4 regions of the Enterobacter sp. ECC-219 genome follow, and region 1 is predicted to be linked to each of the others. Evidence: predicted binding sites of a transcription regulator. Region 1 holds the regulator's gene; each other region holds the start of a gene.

Region 1 (4,213 bases):
CACCTTCTACCAGATGCAGGACAACGGCAAGCCGGTGAAGGGCCACGCCTCGCATATGCACTATGAGCTGGCGAAGGATCTGGTCATCCTGACCGGAAACGCCTATCTGGAACAGCTGGACAGCAATATTACCGGTGACCAGATTACCTATCTGGTGAAAGAGCAAAAAATGCAGGCCTCCAGCGAGAAAGGCAAACGCGTAACCACCGTGCTGGTTCCGTCGCAGCTGCAGGACAAAGGCAAGGGCCAGGCCCCGGCACAGAAGAAGAGTAACTAATTCGCTATGGCAACATTAACTGCAAAAAATCTCGCGAAGGCTTACAAAGGCCGCCGTGTCGTAGAAGATGTCAGTCTGACCGTCAACTCCGGCGAAATTGTGGGCCTGCTTGGCCCGAACGGTGCGGGTAAAACCACCACCTTCTACATGGTGGTTGGTATTGTGCCGCGCGATGCCGGCAACATTATTATTGACGATGAAGACATCAGCCTGCTGCCGCTGCACGCGCGCGCGCGCCGTGGCATCGGCTATCTGCCGCAGGAAGCCTCTATTTTCCGTCGTCTGAGCGTCTTTGATAACCTGATGGCGGTCCTGCAAATTCGCGACGACCTGACCAACGAACAGCGTCAGGATCGCGCCAACGAGCTGATGGAAGAGTTTCACATCGAGCACCTGCGCGACAGCCTGGGCCAGGCATTGTCCGGGGGGGAACGCCGTCGTGTTGAGATTGCGCGCGCGCTGGCCGCCAATCCGAAGTTTATCCTTCTGGATGAACCGTTTGCGGGCGTTGACCCAATCTCCGTTATCGACATTAAACGCATTATCGAGCATCTGCGTGACAGCGGGCTTGGCGTGCTGATCACCGACCACAACGTTCGTGAAACGCTGGCGGTATGTGAACGCGCGTATATCGTGAGCCAGGGCAATCTGATCGCCCACGGTACGCCGCAGCAGATCCTCGAAGACGATCATGTTAAGCGTGTCTATCTTGGGGAAGACTTCAGACTCTGATAGGGTAGAGGTAACGTAACGCCGAACCGGAGAAAAATGCTCTGAACATGAAGCAAGGTTTGCAATTAAGGCTCAGCCAACAGCTGGCGATGACGCCGCAGCTACAGCAGGCAATTCGCCTGTTGCAGCTGTCCACGTTAGAACTTCAGCAGGAGCTCCAGCAGGCGCTGGACAGCAATCCCCTGCTGGAGCAAGCCGATCTTCATGACGAGGTAGATACCCAGCAGTCACAGGATACAGAAGCGCTCGACACCGCGGATGCCCTCGAACAAAAAGAGATGCCGGACGAGCTTCCGCTGGATGCCAGCTGGGATGAAATCTATACCGCCGGGACCCCTTCCGGCACGCGTGCAGACTACCAGGACGACGAGCTACCGGTCTACCAGGGCGAAACCACCCAGTCGCTGCAGGATTACCTCATGTGGCAGGTAGAGCTTACCCCCTTCTCCGATACCGACCGTGCCATTGCCACGTCGATTGTCGACGCCGTTGATGACACCGGTTATTTGACCGTCACGCTGGACGACATTCTGGAAAGCATGGGCGATGAAGAGATTGAGATTGAGGAGATTGAAGCGGTACTGAAACGCATTCAGCGCTTCGATCCGGTCGGGGTGGCCGCGAAAGACCTGCGCGACTGCCTGCTGATCCAGCTTTCTCAGTTCAGCAAAGAGACGCCGTGGCTCGACGAAGCGCGCTTAATCATCAGCGATCATCTGGATCTTCTGGCTAACCACGATTTCCGCACCCTGATGCGCGTGACGCGCCTGAAGGAAGAGGTGCTGAAAGAGGCGGTAAATCTGATCCAGTCTCTCGATCCGCGTCCCGGTCAGTCGATCCAGACCAGCGAACCCGAGTACGTTATCCCGGACGTGCTGGTCAGAAAACACAATGACCGCTGGGTCGTTGAACTGAACTCTGACAGCATCCCTCGCCTGCAAATCAACCAGCAGTACGCCTCTATGTGCACCAGCGCGCGCAACGACTCCGACAATCAATATATTCGCAGCAATCTTCAGGAAGCGCGATGGTTGATCAAGAGCCTGGAGAGCCGGAATGATACCCTGCTGCGCGTGAGCCGCTGCATCGTCGAACAGCAGCAGGCATTCTTTGAGCAGGGCGAAGAGTATATGAAACCGATGGTACTGGCGGATATCGCCCAGGCCGTCGAGATGCATGAATCCACCATTTCCCGCGTCACCACGCAGAAGTATCTGCACAGTCCGCGCGGTATTTTTGAGCTTAAGTATTTCTTCTCCAGCCATGTGAACACCGAGGGCGGCGGCGAAGCGTCGTCAACGGCGATTCGCGCACTGGTGAAGAAGTTGATCGCCGCGGAGAACCCCGCGAAGCCACTAAGTGACAGTAAGTTGACCACCATGCTGTCCGATCAGGGTATTATGGTGGCACGTCGTACTGTTGCGAAGTATCGAGAGTCTTTATCCATTCCGCCGTCTAACCAGCGTAAACAGCTGGTCTGACACAACCGATAAGGAAGACACTATGCAGCTCAATATCACAGGACACAACGTCGAGATTACTGAGGCCTTACGTGACTTCGTGAACGCTAAGTTCGCGAAACTTGAACAGTATTTCGAAAGGATCAACCAGGTCTACGTTGTGTTAAAAGTGGAGAAAGTGACTCATATCTCGGATGCGACCCTGCATGTAAACGGGGGTGAGCTCCATGCCAGTGCGGAAGGGCAGGACATGTACGCGGCTATCGACGGCTTGATTGACAAGCTTGCGCGACAGCTCAATAAACATAAAGATAAACTGAAACAACACTAATTGTCCGGGCAGTTAACGGGTGCAGGACGGCCTGTTGTGAAACACAACAGGCCATTTGTACAGTTAGCGCTTAGGTGAAATTATGATAAACAACGATTCCGCTCTTCAACTGAGCAATGTCCTTAACCAGGAATGTACCCGCAGTGCCGTTCACTGCCAGAGCAAAAAACGTGCGCTGGAGATCATCAGTGAATTGGCTGCAAAACAGCTGGGCCTGCCGCCGCAGGTGGTGTTCGAAGCGATTCTGACCCGTGAAAAGATGGGCAGTACCGGTATCGGCAACGGCATCGCGATCCCGCACGGCAAGCTGGAAGAGGATACCCTGCGTGCCGTCGGTGTGTTTGTGCAGCTGGAAACGCCAATCGCTTTTGACGCCATTGATAACCAGCCCGTCGATCTCCTCTTCGCGCTGCTGGTGCCTGCCGACCAGACCAAGACCCATCTGCATACGCTTTCGCTGGTTGCTAAACGTCTGGCGGATAAAACCATCTGCCGTCGACTGCGCTCGGCCCAAAGTGATGAAGAGCTTTATCAAATTATCACTGAAGCAGAAGGCAATCAGGATGACGCATAACCAGGTGATGGCCTTCACATCTGTTGTCCTGAGGAGAAACGGAACATGGTGCTGATGATTGTCAGCGGTCGTTCAGGGTCGGGAAAATCCGTTGCCCTGCGTGCGCTGGAAGACATGGGTTTTTACTGCGTCGATAACCTGCCGGTCGTGTTATTGCCCGATCTGGCACGCACGCTAGCGGAGAGACAAACCTCCGCCGCCGTCAGTATCGACGTGCGTAACATGCCCGAATCCCCGGAGATCTTCGAACAGGCAATGAGTAACCTGCCTGACGCGTTCTCGCCTCAACTGCTGTTCCTTGATGCCGACCGCAATACCCTGATCCGCCGCTACAGTGATACCCGTCGTTTGCACCCGCTATCCAGCAAGAATCTCTCGCTGGAGAGCGCAATCGATGAAGAGAGCGATCTGCTGGAGCCGCTGCGCTCTCGTGCCGATCTGATAGTCGACACCTCAGAGATGTCCGTTCACGAGCTGGCGGAAATGCTGCGTACCCGCCTGCTGGGCAAACGCGAGCGCGAACTGACGATGGTGTTCGAATCCTTCGGCTTTAAGCACGGTATTCCGATTGATGCGGACTATGTTTTCGACGTGCGCTTCCTGCCGAACCCGCACTGGGATCCCAAACTGCGTCCAATGACCGGCCTGGATAAACCCGTCGCGGCGTTCCTCGACCGGCACACAGAAGTTCACAATTTTATCTACCAGACGCGAAGCTACCTTGAGCTATGGTTACCTATGCTGGAGACAAACAATCGTAGCTACCTGACAGTGGCGATTGGCTGTACCGGCGGTAAACATCGTTCGGTCTACATCGCCGAACAGCTGGCCGACTATTT
Region 2 (4,213 bases), 490 kb from region 1:
AGGCCGGGATAATCTAACCCTTCAGCCCGAGACGCTTCGCCAGCCGGTGCAGGTTGGCGACGTCCATCTCCAGCGCCCGGGCGCACGCCGCCCAGCTGCGGTTGTTCTGCTCCAGCGCGCGGGTAATCATCTGACGCTGAAATGCTTCCGTCGCCTCGCGCAGGTTCTCGTTCACGCTCTCAGGCGTTGCAGGCTTCACGGACGGCGTATTTTCATCCTGCAGCGCAAAATGGCGCGCATGAATAACCACTTCATCCCCCGAGCGCGTCGCCCGCGCCAGCACTACCGCGCGGTGAATCGCATGCTCCAGCTCGCGCACGTTGCCCGGCCAGCCGTAGCTCAGCAGATGCGATCTCGCCCCCGGACTCAGCACCACGCGGGAAAGCCCCATCCTGAGGCGGCACTGCTCGCAGAAAAAGCCCGCCAGCAGCACCACGTCGTCCCCGCGCTCGCGTAGCGGGGGCACGGACAGCGGGAACACGCTCAGGCGGTGGAACAGGTCGGCGCGGAAATTGCCCGCCAGCACCGCTTCACGCAGATCCCGGTTAGTCGCTGCCAGCACGCGCACGTCCACTCTGTGGCTGCGGTCATCCCCCACGCGCTGAATATCGCCGTACTGCAATACGCGCAGCAGTTTGGCCTGAAGTGATAAGGATAATTCGCCAATCTCATCCAGGAAGAGCGTGCCGTTATCGGCCATTTCGAACTTGCCGCTGCGGTTGCTGATCGCCCCGGTAAACGCCCCTTTGACGTGACCAAACAGCTCGCTCTCCGCCACGCTTTCCGGCAGCGCGGCGCAGTTGAGGTACACCAGCGGGTTGGCCGCCCGCGGCGAGGCTTCGTGAATGGCTTTCGCCACCAGCTCCTTACCGGTGCCGGTCTCCCCGAAGATCAGCACGTTCAGATCGGACGCGGCGACAATCTCAATCTCTTTTTTGAGCTGCGCCATGCCGGGCGAAAGACCGATCATCTCCGTGTGCGTGACCTGCTCAAACGCCGCCGGGCTGCCGGGAAGAATATTCTGGCTCTCCAGCTGCTCTATCAACAGCGCATTATTCAGCGCCCCGGCGGCCAGCGCCGCAATCAGGCGCAGCGCTTCGTCGCTGAAGGTGTCGAACTGGTCCGGCGACATGCCGTCGAGCGTCAGCGCGCCAATCAGGTTTTGCCCGGCAAACAGCGGCAGGCCGATACAGGCGTGCACCTTCAGGCTCTCCTGTCCGGGGATCAGGCCGTCGTACGGGTCGGGCAGATCGCTGTCCGCCGGGAAACGCACCACGTCACCCGCGCGGGCGATGGTCTCCAGCCGCGGATGGCCTTCAAGGGTAAAGCGCCGTCCGAGCACGTCCTGCGCCAGCCCGTCGATAGCCAGCGGAATAAACTGTCTTCCCTCGTAGCGCAGCAGCGCCGAGGCGTCACACGCCAGCACCTGGCGCAGCGTGGAGATCAGCCGTTGAAAACGGTCCTGATGGCCGATACCGGTTTGCAGTTCAATGGCAATCTTCGCCAGCACATCTACAGAAAAGCTCATGTCAGCCTCACAGTCATTTTGACAATACATAGTGTCATATTGACAGCTTTCTTGATAGTCATAATGACTATCCTTTACGGACAATACATTTATAAACTCAATATTATCAATCAATTAAATAGTTGGCACGCACCTTGATATAGGTACAGCATCTTATTTGAAACGCTGTATTACGCTGAGGTTGCTATGTCTATTCTGGTTAAAAATAACATTCATTGGGTGGGTCAACGTGACTGGGAAGTGCGCGATTTCCACGGGACGGAATACAAAACGCTGCGCGGCAGCAGCTACAACAGCTATCTCATTCGCGAAGGTAAAAACGTGCTGATCGATACCGTCGATCACAAGTTCAGCCGCGAGTTCGTGCAGAACCTGCGCAGCGAAATCGATCTGAACGCCATCGACTACATCATCATCAACCATGCGGAAGAGGATCACGCCGGGGCCCTGACCGAACTGATGTCCTGCATCCCGGACACCCCAATCTACTGCACCACCAACGCCATCGACTCGATCAACGGCCACCATCACCATCCGGAGTGGAACTTCCACACCGTGAAAACCGGCGACGCGCTGGATATCGGCAACGGCAAGCAGCTGATCTTTGTGGAAACCCCGATGCTGCACTGGCCGGACAGCATGATGACCTACATGACCGGCGACGCGGTGCTGTTCAGCAACGACGCCTTCGGCCAGCACTACTGCGACGAGCGCCTGTTCAACGACGAAGTGGACCAAGCCGAGCTGTTCGAACAGTGCCAGCGTTACTACGCCAACATCCTGACCCCGTTCAGCCGCCTGGTGACGCCGAAAATCACCGAGATCCTCGGCTTCAACCTGCCGGTGGAGATGATTGCCACCTCCCACGGCGTGGTGTGGCGTGAAAACCCAACCCAGATAGTGGAGCTGTACCTGAAATGGGCGGCAGATTATCAGGAAGACCGCATTACGATTTTCTACGACACCATGTCCAACAACACCCGCATGATGGCGGACGCCATTGCCCAGGGCATCAACGAAGTGGACCCGAACGTGGCGGTGAAAATCTTCAACGTGGCGCGCAGCGATAAGAACGAGGTATTGACCAACGTCTTCCGCTCTAAGGGCGTGCTGGTGGGCACCTCCACCATGAATAACGTGATGATGCCGAAAATTGCCGGCCTGGTGGAAGAGATGACCGGTCTGCGCTTTCGCAACAAACGCGCCAGTGCCTTTGGTTCACACGGCTGGAGCGGCGGCGCGGTAGACCGTCTCTCCACCCGTTTACAGGATGCCGGTTTTGAGATGTCCCTGAGCCTGAAGGCGAAATGGCGTCCTGATCTCGACGCGCTGGAAATCTGCCGCCAGCACGGTCGCGACATTGCCCGTCAGTGGGCGCTCGCACCGCTTCCTGATGCCGATGCAACACCCGCCGAACAGCCGCAAACCTGTGACGTTGCCGCCAGCGCCGATCTCGGCCCACGCATGCAGTGCAGCGTCTGCCAGTGGGTTTACGATCCTGAGCTGGGCGAGCCGCTACAGGATGTCTCTCCGTGCACGCCGTGGAGCGAGGTGCCGGACAACTTCCTCTGCCCGGAATGTTCCCTCGGCAAAGACGTCTTTGACGAACTGGCAGCGGAGGCAAAATGAGCAACGGCATCGTTATCATCGGCTCGGGCTTTGCCGCCCGCCAGCTGGTGAAAAATATCCGCAAGCAGGACGCTCACGTGCCGCTGACGGTGATTGCCGCTGACAGCATGGACGAGTACAACAAGCCTGATTTAAGCCACGTCATCAGCCAGAATCAGCGCGCCGAAGACCTCACCCGCCAGACGGCGGGGGAGTTCGCGGAGCAGTTTAACCTGCGTCTGTTTCCGTACACCTGGGTCACCGACATCGACGCCGACGCCCACGTGGTGAAAGCGAAAGAGAAAACCTGGCAGTACGACAGGCTGGTGCTGGCGACCGGGGCATCAGCCTTTGTGCCGCCGGTTGAGGGCCGCGAGCTGATGATTACCCTCAACAGCCAGCAGGAGTACCAGGCCAGCGAAACCCTGCTCCGCGATGCGCAACGGGTGATGATTGTCGGCGGCGGGCTGATCGGCACCGAGCTGGCGATGGATTTCTGCCGCGCGGGGAAATCCGTCACCCTGGTTGACCACGCGGCCAGTATTCTGTCGGCGCTGATGCCCGCAGAAGTAAGCAGTCGCTTACAGCATCGTCTGACCGATATGGGCGTCCATCTGCTGCTGAAATCGCAGCTGCAGAGCCTGAGCAAAACCGAAGGCGGTATTCGCGCCACGCTCGACCGCAGCCGCAGCGTAGAAGTGGATGCGGTGGTTGCCGCGACAGGGCTGCGTCCGGAAACCGCGCTGGCGCATCGCGCAGGGGCTGAGATAAACCGCGGCGTGAAGGTAGACTGCTACCTGCAAACCACGCGGCCGGACATTTATGCCCTGGGCGACTGTGCGGAAATTAACGGTGAAGTGCTGCCCTTTTTGCAGCCGATTCAGTTAAGCGCAATGTGTCTGGCGAAAAATCTGCTCGGCGGAAGCGCGCCGCTGAAATTGCCCGCCATGCTGGTAAAAGTAAAAACGCCGGAATTACCGCTGCATCTCGCAGGTGAAACGCAGCGTCAGGATCTGAACTGGCAAATTACCCTCGAACCGCAGGGAATGGTCGCGCGAGGTGCGGACAGCGAGGGTC
Region 3 (4,213 bases), 2.0 Mb from region 1:
GAAGACGAGTACGACGAAGAAGAGGATATCGACTTCCGTCAGCTCAGCCGCCACACCTGGACCGTGCGCGCGCTGGCCTCGATTGAAGACTTTAACGACGCCTTCGGTACCCACTTCAGCGATGAAGAGGTCGATACCATTGGTGGACTGGTGATGCAGGCCTTTGGCCATCTTCCGGCGCGCGGTGAGACCGTTGACATCGACGGTTACCAGTTCAAAGTAGCAATGGCCGACAGCCGACGTATTATACAGGTTCACGTCAGAACGCCGGACGATTCACCGGTGCCAAAACTGGAAGATTAATGTAAATGGCATTTGCCCCATTGCTTGAACGCCAGCGCGTCCGTTTGCTGCTGGCGCTGTTGCTCGGAGCCAGCGGTACGCTGGCTTTTTCTCCTTACGATATCTGGCCCGCGGCCATTCTCTCCCTGATGGGGCTTCAGGGCCTGACCCTGAACCGTCGTCCGGTACAGGCCGCCGCCATTGGCTACTTCTGGGGGCTGGGGCTGTTTGGTTCCGGCATTAACTGGGTCTACGTCAGTATCGCCCAATTTGGCGGGATGCCGGGCCCGGTTAACGTCTTCCTGGTCGTACTGCTCGCTGCTTATCTCTCACTGTACACCGGTCTGTTCGCCGGTATCCTTTCTCGCCTGTGGCCTAAAACCACCTGGCTGCGCGTCGCCATTGCCGCGCCGGTGGTCTGGCAGATTACCGAGTTCCTGCGTGGCTGGGTGCTGACCGGTTTCCCGTGGCTACAGTTCGGCTACAGCCAAATTGACGGCCCGCTGAAAGGTCTCGCGCCGGTAATGGGCGTTGAAGCCATTAACTTCCTGCTGATGGTGGTGAGCGGCCTGCTGGTCCTGGCGCTGGTCCAGCGCTGCTGGAAACCGCTGGCTGTGGCGCTGGTGCTGTTCGCCCTGCCCTTCCCGCTGCGCTATATCCAGTGGTTCACGCCTGAGCCTGAGCGCACCATGCAGGTTTCCATGGTGCAGGGGAATATCCCGCAGTCCATGAAGTGGGACGAAAAAGAGCTGCTGAACACGCTGAAGATCTACGCCAACGCCACCGAAGAGGTGATGGGTAAATCGCAGCTGATTATCTGGCCAGAGTCTGCCATTCCCGATCTGGAAATCAACCAGCAGCCATTCCTGAACATGATGAACGACCTGCTGGTAGCGCGCGGCAGCACGCTGATTACCGGCATTGTCGATGCGCGGCTGAATCAGCAGAACCGCTACGACACCTACAACACTATCATTACGCTTGGGAAAGATAGCGAGTACAGCTACCACTCTACTGACCGGTACAACAAGAACCACCTGGTGCCGTTTGGTGAATTTGTCCCGCTGGAGTCGATTTTGCGCCCGCTGGCACCGTTCTTTGACCTGCCGATGTCCTCCTTCAGCCGCGGCCCGTACGTTCAGCCCCAGCTGCATGCGCACGGTCTGGCTCTTACGGCGGCCATCTGCTACGAAATCATCCTCGGCGAGCAGGTGCGGGATAACTTCCGTCCGGATACCGACTATCTGCTGACCATCTCCAACGATGCCTGGTTTGGTAAATCTATCGGCCCGTGGCAGCACTTCCAGATGGCGCGCATGCGTTCCCTGGAGCTGGCGCGTCCGCTGCTGCGCAGCACCAACAACGGCATCACAGCCGTGATTGGTCCGCAGGGTGAAATCCAGGCCATGATCCCGCAGTTTACCCGTGAGGTGCTGACCACTAACGTCACACCAACCACGGGACTTACGCCGTACGCCCGCACCGGCAACTGGCCGCTGTGGATTTTGACCGCGCTGTTCGGCTTTGGCGCCGTGCTGATGAGCCTGCGTCAGCGTCGTCGCTAGTCTTACCTTCTGTTGCCGGGTGGCGCTGACGCTTACCCGGCCTACATTTTTACTCCCGTAGGTCGGGTAAGGCGTAGCCGTCACCCGACAACTCCCTTCCGACGCCAAATCTGGCACGCCTATTGCTTTATTTATTCACGCAAACGCAGTTTGGCTTAACGTGTAACCTTGTCGCACCAGCGTAGATCATCGGTAGCACCGAAACGGTGCAACGGGAGATTATTGCCTCTGAATCGTGCGGCGCGCTTCGCAAAAATAAACAATAACGCAGCAAAATCTTTACATTAAGCCAGACTAAATGTTAACAAGCTTGCATAACACTGCACTCGCATCGCGCGAGATATAACAACATCACAATGGGTATCAATGCGTCACTGGCGCTGATAAGAAAGGAGTTGGGTATGCAATTACGTAAACTGGCCACAGCAATGCTGGTTATGGGAATGTCCGCAGGCGTGGTTCACGCTGAAGACGCTCCGGCAGCAGGCAGCACTCTCGACAAGATTGCCAAAAACGGCGTCATCGTGGTCGGCCACCGTGAATCTTCCGTCCCGTTCTCTTACTACGACAACACGCAAAAAGTCGTGGGCTATTCACAGGATTACTCCAACGCCATCGTTGAAGCTGTGAAGAAAAAGCTGAACAAACCTGACCTGCAGGTGAAGCTGATCCCAATCACTTCACAGAACCGTATTCCACTGCTGCAAAACGGCACCTTTGACTTCGAGTGTGGCTCTACCACCAACAACCTCGAACGCCAGAAGCAGGCGGCCTTCTCTGACACCATCTTTGTCGTGGGTACCCGTCTGCTGACCAAAAAAGGCGGAGCGATCAAAGATTTTGCTGACCTGAAAGGCAAAGCGGTCGTTGTGACCTCCGGTACCACTTCTGAAGTCCTGCTGCACAAGCTGAACGACGAGAAGAAAATGGACATGCGCATCATCAGCGCGAAAGACCATGGCGACTCTTTCCGTACCCTGGAAAGCGGCCGTGCCGTCGCGTTTATGATGGATGACGCCCTGCTGGCGGGCGAACGTGCGAAGGCGAAGAAACCAGACAACTGGGATATCGTCGGTACTGCGCAGTCCAAAGAAGCCTACGGCTGTATGCTGCGTAAAGACGATCCGCAGTTCAAAAAGCTGATCGATGACACCATCGCTCAGGTTCAGACCTCCGGCGAAGCGGAAAAATGGTTCGACAAGTGGTTCAAGAACCCAATTCCACCAAAAAACCTGAACATGAATTTTGAACTGTCTGACGACATGAAAGCGCTGTTCAAATCTCCAAATGACAAGGCTCTTAACTAATTAGAACAACAGGGGCGGGATCTCCTGCCCTCTCGATTGTCGGGAAGCATGGACAGACTATACGTTGAGTGGTCGTTCCCCACTCAGCGCGAAAAATGAGCTTCTCACCAATCTTCGAGGGTAGCGCTGCTACCCTCTTTTTTCTGGAGTTTATTATGTCAATAGACTGGAACTGGGGCATATTCCTGCAACAAGCCCCGTTCGGCAACACCACCTATCTTGGCTGGCTGTGGAGCGGCTTTCAGGTTACCGTGGCATTATCGATAACGGCGTGGATCATCGCGTTTCTTGTCGGTTCGCTGTTCGGTATTCTGCGCACCGTCCCTAACCGTTTCCTTTCAACCATTGGCACACTGTATGTGGAACTGTTCCGTAACGTTCCGCTCATCGTGCAGTTCTTTACCTGGTATCTGGTCATCCCGGAACTGCTGCCGGAAAATATTGGCATGTGGTTCAAGTCGGAGCTGGATCCGAATGTGCAGTTCTTTGTCTCCTCCATGATGTGTCTGGGGCTGTTTACCGCTGCGCGCGTTTGCGAGCAGGTGCGTGCCGCCATTCAGTCATTGCCGCGCGGACAAAAAAATGCGGGCCTGGCCATGGGCCTGACCCTGCCACAAACCTACCGCTATGTGCTGCTGCCTAACGCCTACCGCGTTATCGTTCCACCGATGACCTCTGAGATGATGAACCTGGTGAAAAACTCGGCCATCGCCTCAACCATCGGCCTGGTGGATATGGCTGCACAGGCGGGCAAGCTGCTGGATTACTCCGCTCACGCGTGGGAATCCTTCACCGCGATCACGCTCGCCTATGTTCTGATTAACGCTTTCATCATGCTGGTGATGAACCTGGTTGAACGCAAAGTACGCCTGCCGGGCAATCTGGGGGGCAAATAATGTACGAATTTGACTGGAGTTCTATTGTTCCATCCATGCCCTACCTGCTCGATGGTCTGGTAATTACCTTAAAGATCACCGCGATCGCCATCATCGTGGGTATCGTCTGGGGCACCCTGCTGGCCGTCATGCGACTGTCGAGCTTTAAGCCGCTCGCCTGGTT
Region 4 (4,213 bases), 470 kb from region 1:
TCCGCCCCGCGCGCTTTCGCCTGCAGCAGCGAGCCGTTTTTCCCCGGCACGCGCATCGCGTCGCCAAAGGTGCAGAAAGTAACGTCGGGCTGGCCGGCAATTTCAATGCAGCTGTCGATGCGCCCCATCGGCAGCACGCACACCGGGCAGCCGGGGCCGTGAATAAACTCGATGTTCTCCGGCAGCAGCTGGTCGAGGCCAAATTTGAAGATGGCGTGCGTATGTCCGCCGCACACCTCCATGATCCGCAGCGGCTTTTCTTTCGTGTAGTCCAGCAGCGCCGCGCGCGTTTTCAGATGCCCGATAAGCTGCATCACCTGTTCCGGCGCGCGGTATTCATCAACGTAACGCATGATTACCTTTCCTCGCCGTACAGCAGCGCGCCGACGTCCGGTTCCACGTCGAACATGTTTTGCAGCGCGTCGAGCGTGTCGCGGGCTTCTGCTTCGTTAATCACGCTCATCGCAAAGCCTACGTGGACCAGCACCCACTGGCCGAGGCGCGACGCGCCGCTTTCATCGGTGCTGCCCACCAGCGTCAGGTCGACGTCGCGCAGGATGCCGCAAACCTCGACTTTGGCCTGATTGCCGTCGATGGCGTGAATTTGTCCCGGTACGCCTATGCACATCGTTCGCTCTCCAGCCAGTCCAGCCAGGCGTCCATTCCGTCGCCGCGCGTGGCGGAGACCAGCAGGATGTGAATCGCCGGATTCACTTCCCGGGCATACGCCAGGCACTTATCCACGTCGAAATTCAGGTACGGCAGCAGGTCGACTTTGTTCAGCAGCATGATGGAGGCGGCGGCGAACATGTGGGGGTATTTCAGCGGCTTGTCTTCGCCTTCGGTCACCGAAAGCACCGCCACCTTGTGGCGTTCGCCAAGGTCAAAGCTTGCCGGGCACACCAGGTTACCGACGTTTTCAATAAACAGGATGCCGTTATCCGCCAGCGGCAGGCGCGGCGCGGCGTCGGCAATCATCTGCGCGTCCAGGTGGCAACCTTTACCGGTGTTAACTTGAATTGCCGGGGTGCCGGTTTCGCGGATGCGCGCCGCGTCGTTTACCGTTTGCTGGTCGCCCTCGATCACCGCGCAGGAGACGCGCCCGTTGAGGCGTTTGAGCGTTTCGGTCAGCAGCGTGGTTTTGCCGGAACCGGGGCTGGAGACCAGGTTCAGCACCAGCTGTTTGCGGGCGGCGAAGCGGGCGCGGTTGCGGGCGGCGATCTGGTTATTTTTGTCCAGCACGTCGAGCTCCACCTCCAGCATCTGGCGCTGGCTCATGCCCGGCGCGTGGGTGCCCGCTTCGCCGTGGCCGTAATGCAGGTCACCCGCGCCGGAGCGTTGCGGTGCAAAGGTTATGCCGGTCAGGGCCGCCGCAGGACGCGGGGCGGGGGAAAAGGGCGCGGAGCGAAACGCGGAGTGGGGGCGGTGTTCATCCCCTTCTATATACAGGTTGCCTTCGGCGCAACCGCAGGTACTACACATACTTTACTCCTTCTCGATTTCGAGACGTTGGATCTGCATGCCGTCATCCGCCACGATGCGCAGCCCGGCGCTCTGGCACTGCGGGCAGCGCTGAACCTTCGATGACAGCAGGGTGACGTACTGCTGGCACTGCTCGCACCAGCACTCCGCCTGCTGCTCTTCAATATGCAGCGCGCAGCCTTCCGCCAGCGTGCCGCGGCACACCAGCTCAAAGCAGAAGGCCAGGGCGCTGGTCTCGACGCAGGAAAACGCCCCGACCTTCAGCCAGACGCCAGTGACGCGTTTCGCGCGGTTTTGCACTGCCTGCTGTTCGATAAGTTCCAGAGCACGCTGGCAGAGGGTGATTTCGTGCATGACGCCTCCTCAATGAATTGCGCCATTGAATGCAATAACGGTGCCAGCTTGATTTTTTTTAAGGCGTGACGATGTCAACGCTGTCGAAATGACACGTCGACATCGCAGCGTTGACAGTGAATTTTTTGATAAAGTCATTGTAAATCAATTAATTAAAAACTGGCACGGAATCTGCTTAACAGCCGCTATCTCCATTAACCGGATACCTTTTATGACTATTTGGGAAATCAGCGAAAAAGCGGATTACATCGCGCAACGCCACCAGCAGCTTCAGGATCAGTGGCACCTCTACTGCAACTCTCTGGTTCAGGGGATCACCCTGTCAAAAGCGCGTCTGCATCACGCGATGAGCTGTGCGGCGCAGGGCGATATGCGATTTGTCCTCTTCGGCCATTTCACGGTTTTTGTCACCCTGGCAGACAGCTTTAACAGCCACACCATCGAGTACTACGTCGAGAACAAAGAGGGTGAAAAACAGTGTATTGCGCAGGCCCAGCTGATGGCCGACGGCATGGTCGACGGCTACGTCAGCAACCGCGATCGCCAGCAGGTGCTTGAGCACTATCTGGAGAAAATCGCGCCGGTTTACAACGGTCTCTACGCCGCGGTTGAACACGACTTGCCGGTCGACCTGAAACAGCTGGTCGCGGGAAAGATTCCCGCTAACCCTGCCTGATAACCGTGTGTCGAAAAGTGTCGATGAGACAGTTTTTCGTCGTCAAAAATGACCATCACCTGAGGATTGCCCGGTGAACCGTTTTGTAATTGCTGACTCGACGGTCTGTATTGGCTGTCGAACCTGTGAGGCGGCGTGCTCGGAAACGCACCGCCTGCACGGGCTGCAGTCCATGCCGCGCCTGCGCGTCATGCGTAATGAAAAAGAGTCTGCCCCGCAGCTCTGCCACCACTGTGAAGATGCCCCGTGTGCGGGCGTGTGCCCGGTTAACGCCATCACCCGCGTCGATGGCGCGGTCCAGCTGAACGAAAGCCTGTGCGTCAGCTGCAAGCTGTGCGGCATCGCCTGCCCGTTCGGCGCCATTGAATTCTCCGGCAGCCGCCCGCTCCATATCCCGGCGAACGCCAATACCCCGAAAGCGCTGCCTGCGCCACCCGCTCCGGCGAAGGTGAGCACGCTGCTGGACTGGGTCCCCGGCATCCGCGCTATCGCGGTGAAGTGCGACCTGTGCAGCTTTGACGAACAGGGCCCGGCCTGCGTGCGGACCTGCCCGACCAAAGCGCTGATCCTGGTCAACATCCGCGACATCGCCCGCACCAGCAGGCGCAAGCGCGAGCTGACCATTAATACCGACGTCGGCGATCTTTCGCTTCTGCAGTCGCTTAACGAGGGGGCGAAATGAACGCGATATTTATGATTAACAGCGCCGTGGCGTACTTTGCCGCTGCCGCCGTGCTGGCGCTGGTGTTCTCTTTCCATAAAACCCTGAGCGGCTGGATAGCCGGTATCGGCGGGGCGGTCGGCAGCCTGATGACGCTGGCCGCTGGCGGCGTGGTTCTGCTCGGCGGACAATCCGTGGAAACACTTATGCCGCTGATTCGCCACACCGTGGCGATTACACCGCTAAACGCCATCTGGCTGGTGACCTTTGGCCTGTGCGGGCTGTTTATCAGCCTGTTCAATATTGACTGGCACCGTCATCAGCAGGTCAAAGCCAACGGCCTGCTGGTGAACCTGCTGATGGCCACGGCGGTCTGCACGGTTATCGCCAGCAACCTCGGTGCGCTGGTGGTGATGGCGGAGATCATGGCCCTGTGCGGCGTGTTCCTGACGGGCTGCAGCGCCTCCGGCAAGCTGTGGTTTGCGCTCGGTCGCCTCGGGACGCTGCTGCTGGCGCTGGCCTGCTGGTTGGTGTGGCAGCGTTTCGGCACCCTGGACTTTTCCGCGCTTAACGGCCAGACGCTGGGCAACGACGTCTGGCTGCTTGGCGTAGTCGGCTTTGGCCTGCTGGCCGGGATTATCCCGCTGCACGGCTGGGTGCCGCAGGCGCATGCGAATGCCCCGGCGCCGGCTGCCGCGCTGTTCTCCACAGTGGTGATGAAGGTGGGGCTGTTCGGTATCCTGACCCTCACGCTGACCGGCGGTCAGCCGCCGCTTTGGTGGGGCGTGATGCTGCTGATTGCGGGCATGGTCACCGCGTTCGTTGGCGGGTTGTACGCCCTGATGGAGCACAACATTCAGCGCCTGCTGGCGTACCACACCCTTGAAAACATCGGCATCATCCTGCTCGGTATGGGCGCGGGCGTCGCCGGGCTGGCGCTTAACCAGCCGGCGCTGATTGCTGCCGGGTTTATCGGCGGCCTGTATCACCTCGTCAACCACAGCCTGTTTAAAAGCACCCTCTTCCTCGGGGCGGGTAGC

The links. Region 1 encodes sigma-54, which starts transcription at its own class of promoters, with help from an activator protein. Its sites were predicted from a motif close to GTTGGCACANNTTTCGCTNT; they were not measured.
Region 2: norV (anaerobic nitric oxide reductase flavorubredoxin) is a predicted target of sigma-54. The motif match lies at 1,650-1,669, and genes of this name have one in related genera.
Region 3: V1603_RS09485 (amino acid ABC transporter substrate-binding protein) is a predicted target of sigma-54. The motif match lies at 1,957-1,976, and genes of this name have one in related genera.
Region 4: hypA (hydrogenase maturation nickel metallochaperone HypA) is a predicted target of sigma-54. The motif match lies at 1,865-1,884, and genes of this name have one in related genera.

Annotation. Positions count from the first base shown of each region.
Region 1 covers NZ_CP143680.1:61,947-66,159, forward strand. Annotated here, with positions in the region: gene lptA (lipopolysaccharide ABC transporter substrate-binding protein LptA) at 1-277, shown strand, start outside; gene lptB (LPS export ABC transporter ATP-binding protein) at 284-1,009, shown strand; gene rpoN (RNA polymerase factor sigma-54) at 1,057-2,490, shown strand; gene hpf (ribosome hibernation promoting factor) at 2,513-2,800, shown strand; gene ptsN (PTS IIA-like nitrogen regulatory protein PtsN) at 2,883-3,374, shown strand; gene rapZ (RNase adapter RapZ) at 3,420-4,213, shown strand, end outside.
Region 2 covers NZ_CP143680.1:4,597,640-4,601,852, forward strand. Annotated here, with positions in the region: gene gutQ (arabinose-5-phosphate isomerase GutQ) at 1-17, shown strand, start outside; gene norR (nitric oxide reductase transcriptional regulator NorR) at 14-1,528, opposite strand; gene norV (anaerobic nitric oxide reductase flavorubredoxin) at 1,715-3,157, shown strand; gene norW (NADH:flavorubredoxin reductase NorW) at 3,154-4,213, shown strand, end outside.
Region 3 covers NZ_CP143680.1:2,021,001-2,025,213, reverse strand. Annotated here, with positions in the region: gene corC (CNNM family magnesium/cobalt transport protein CorC) at 1-303, shown strand, start outside; gene lnt (apolipoprotein N-acyltransferase) at 309-1,847, shown strand; gene V1603_RS09485 (amino acid ABC transporter substrate-binding protein) at 2,249-3,154, shown strand; gene V1603_RS09480 (amino acid ABC transporter permease) at 3,310-4,050, shown strand; gene gltK (glutamate/aspartate ABC transporter permease GltK) at 4,050-4,213, shown strand, end outside.
Region 4 covers NZ_CP143680.1:4,615,790-4,620,002, reverse strand. Annotated here, with positions in the region: gene hypD (hydrogenase formation protein HypD) at 1-353, opposite strand, end outside; gene V1603_RS21970 (HypC/HybG/HupF family hydrogenase formation chaperone) at 356-628, opposite strand; gene hypB (hydrogenase nickel incorporation protein HypB) at 619-1,482, opposite strand; gene hypA (hydrogenase maturation nickel metallochaperone HypA) at 1,486-1,836, opposite strand; gene hycA (formate hydrogenlyase regulator HycA) at 2,048-2,512, shown strand; gene V1603_RS21950 (4Fe-4S dicluster domain-containing protein) at 2,586-3,194, shown strand; gene hycC (formate hydrogenlyase subunit 3) at 3,191-4,213, shown strand, end outside.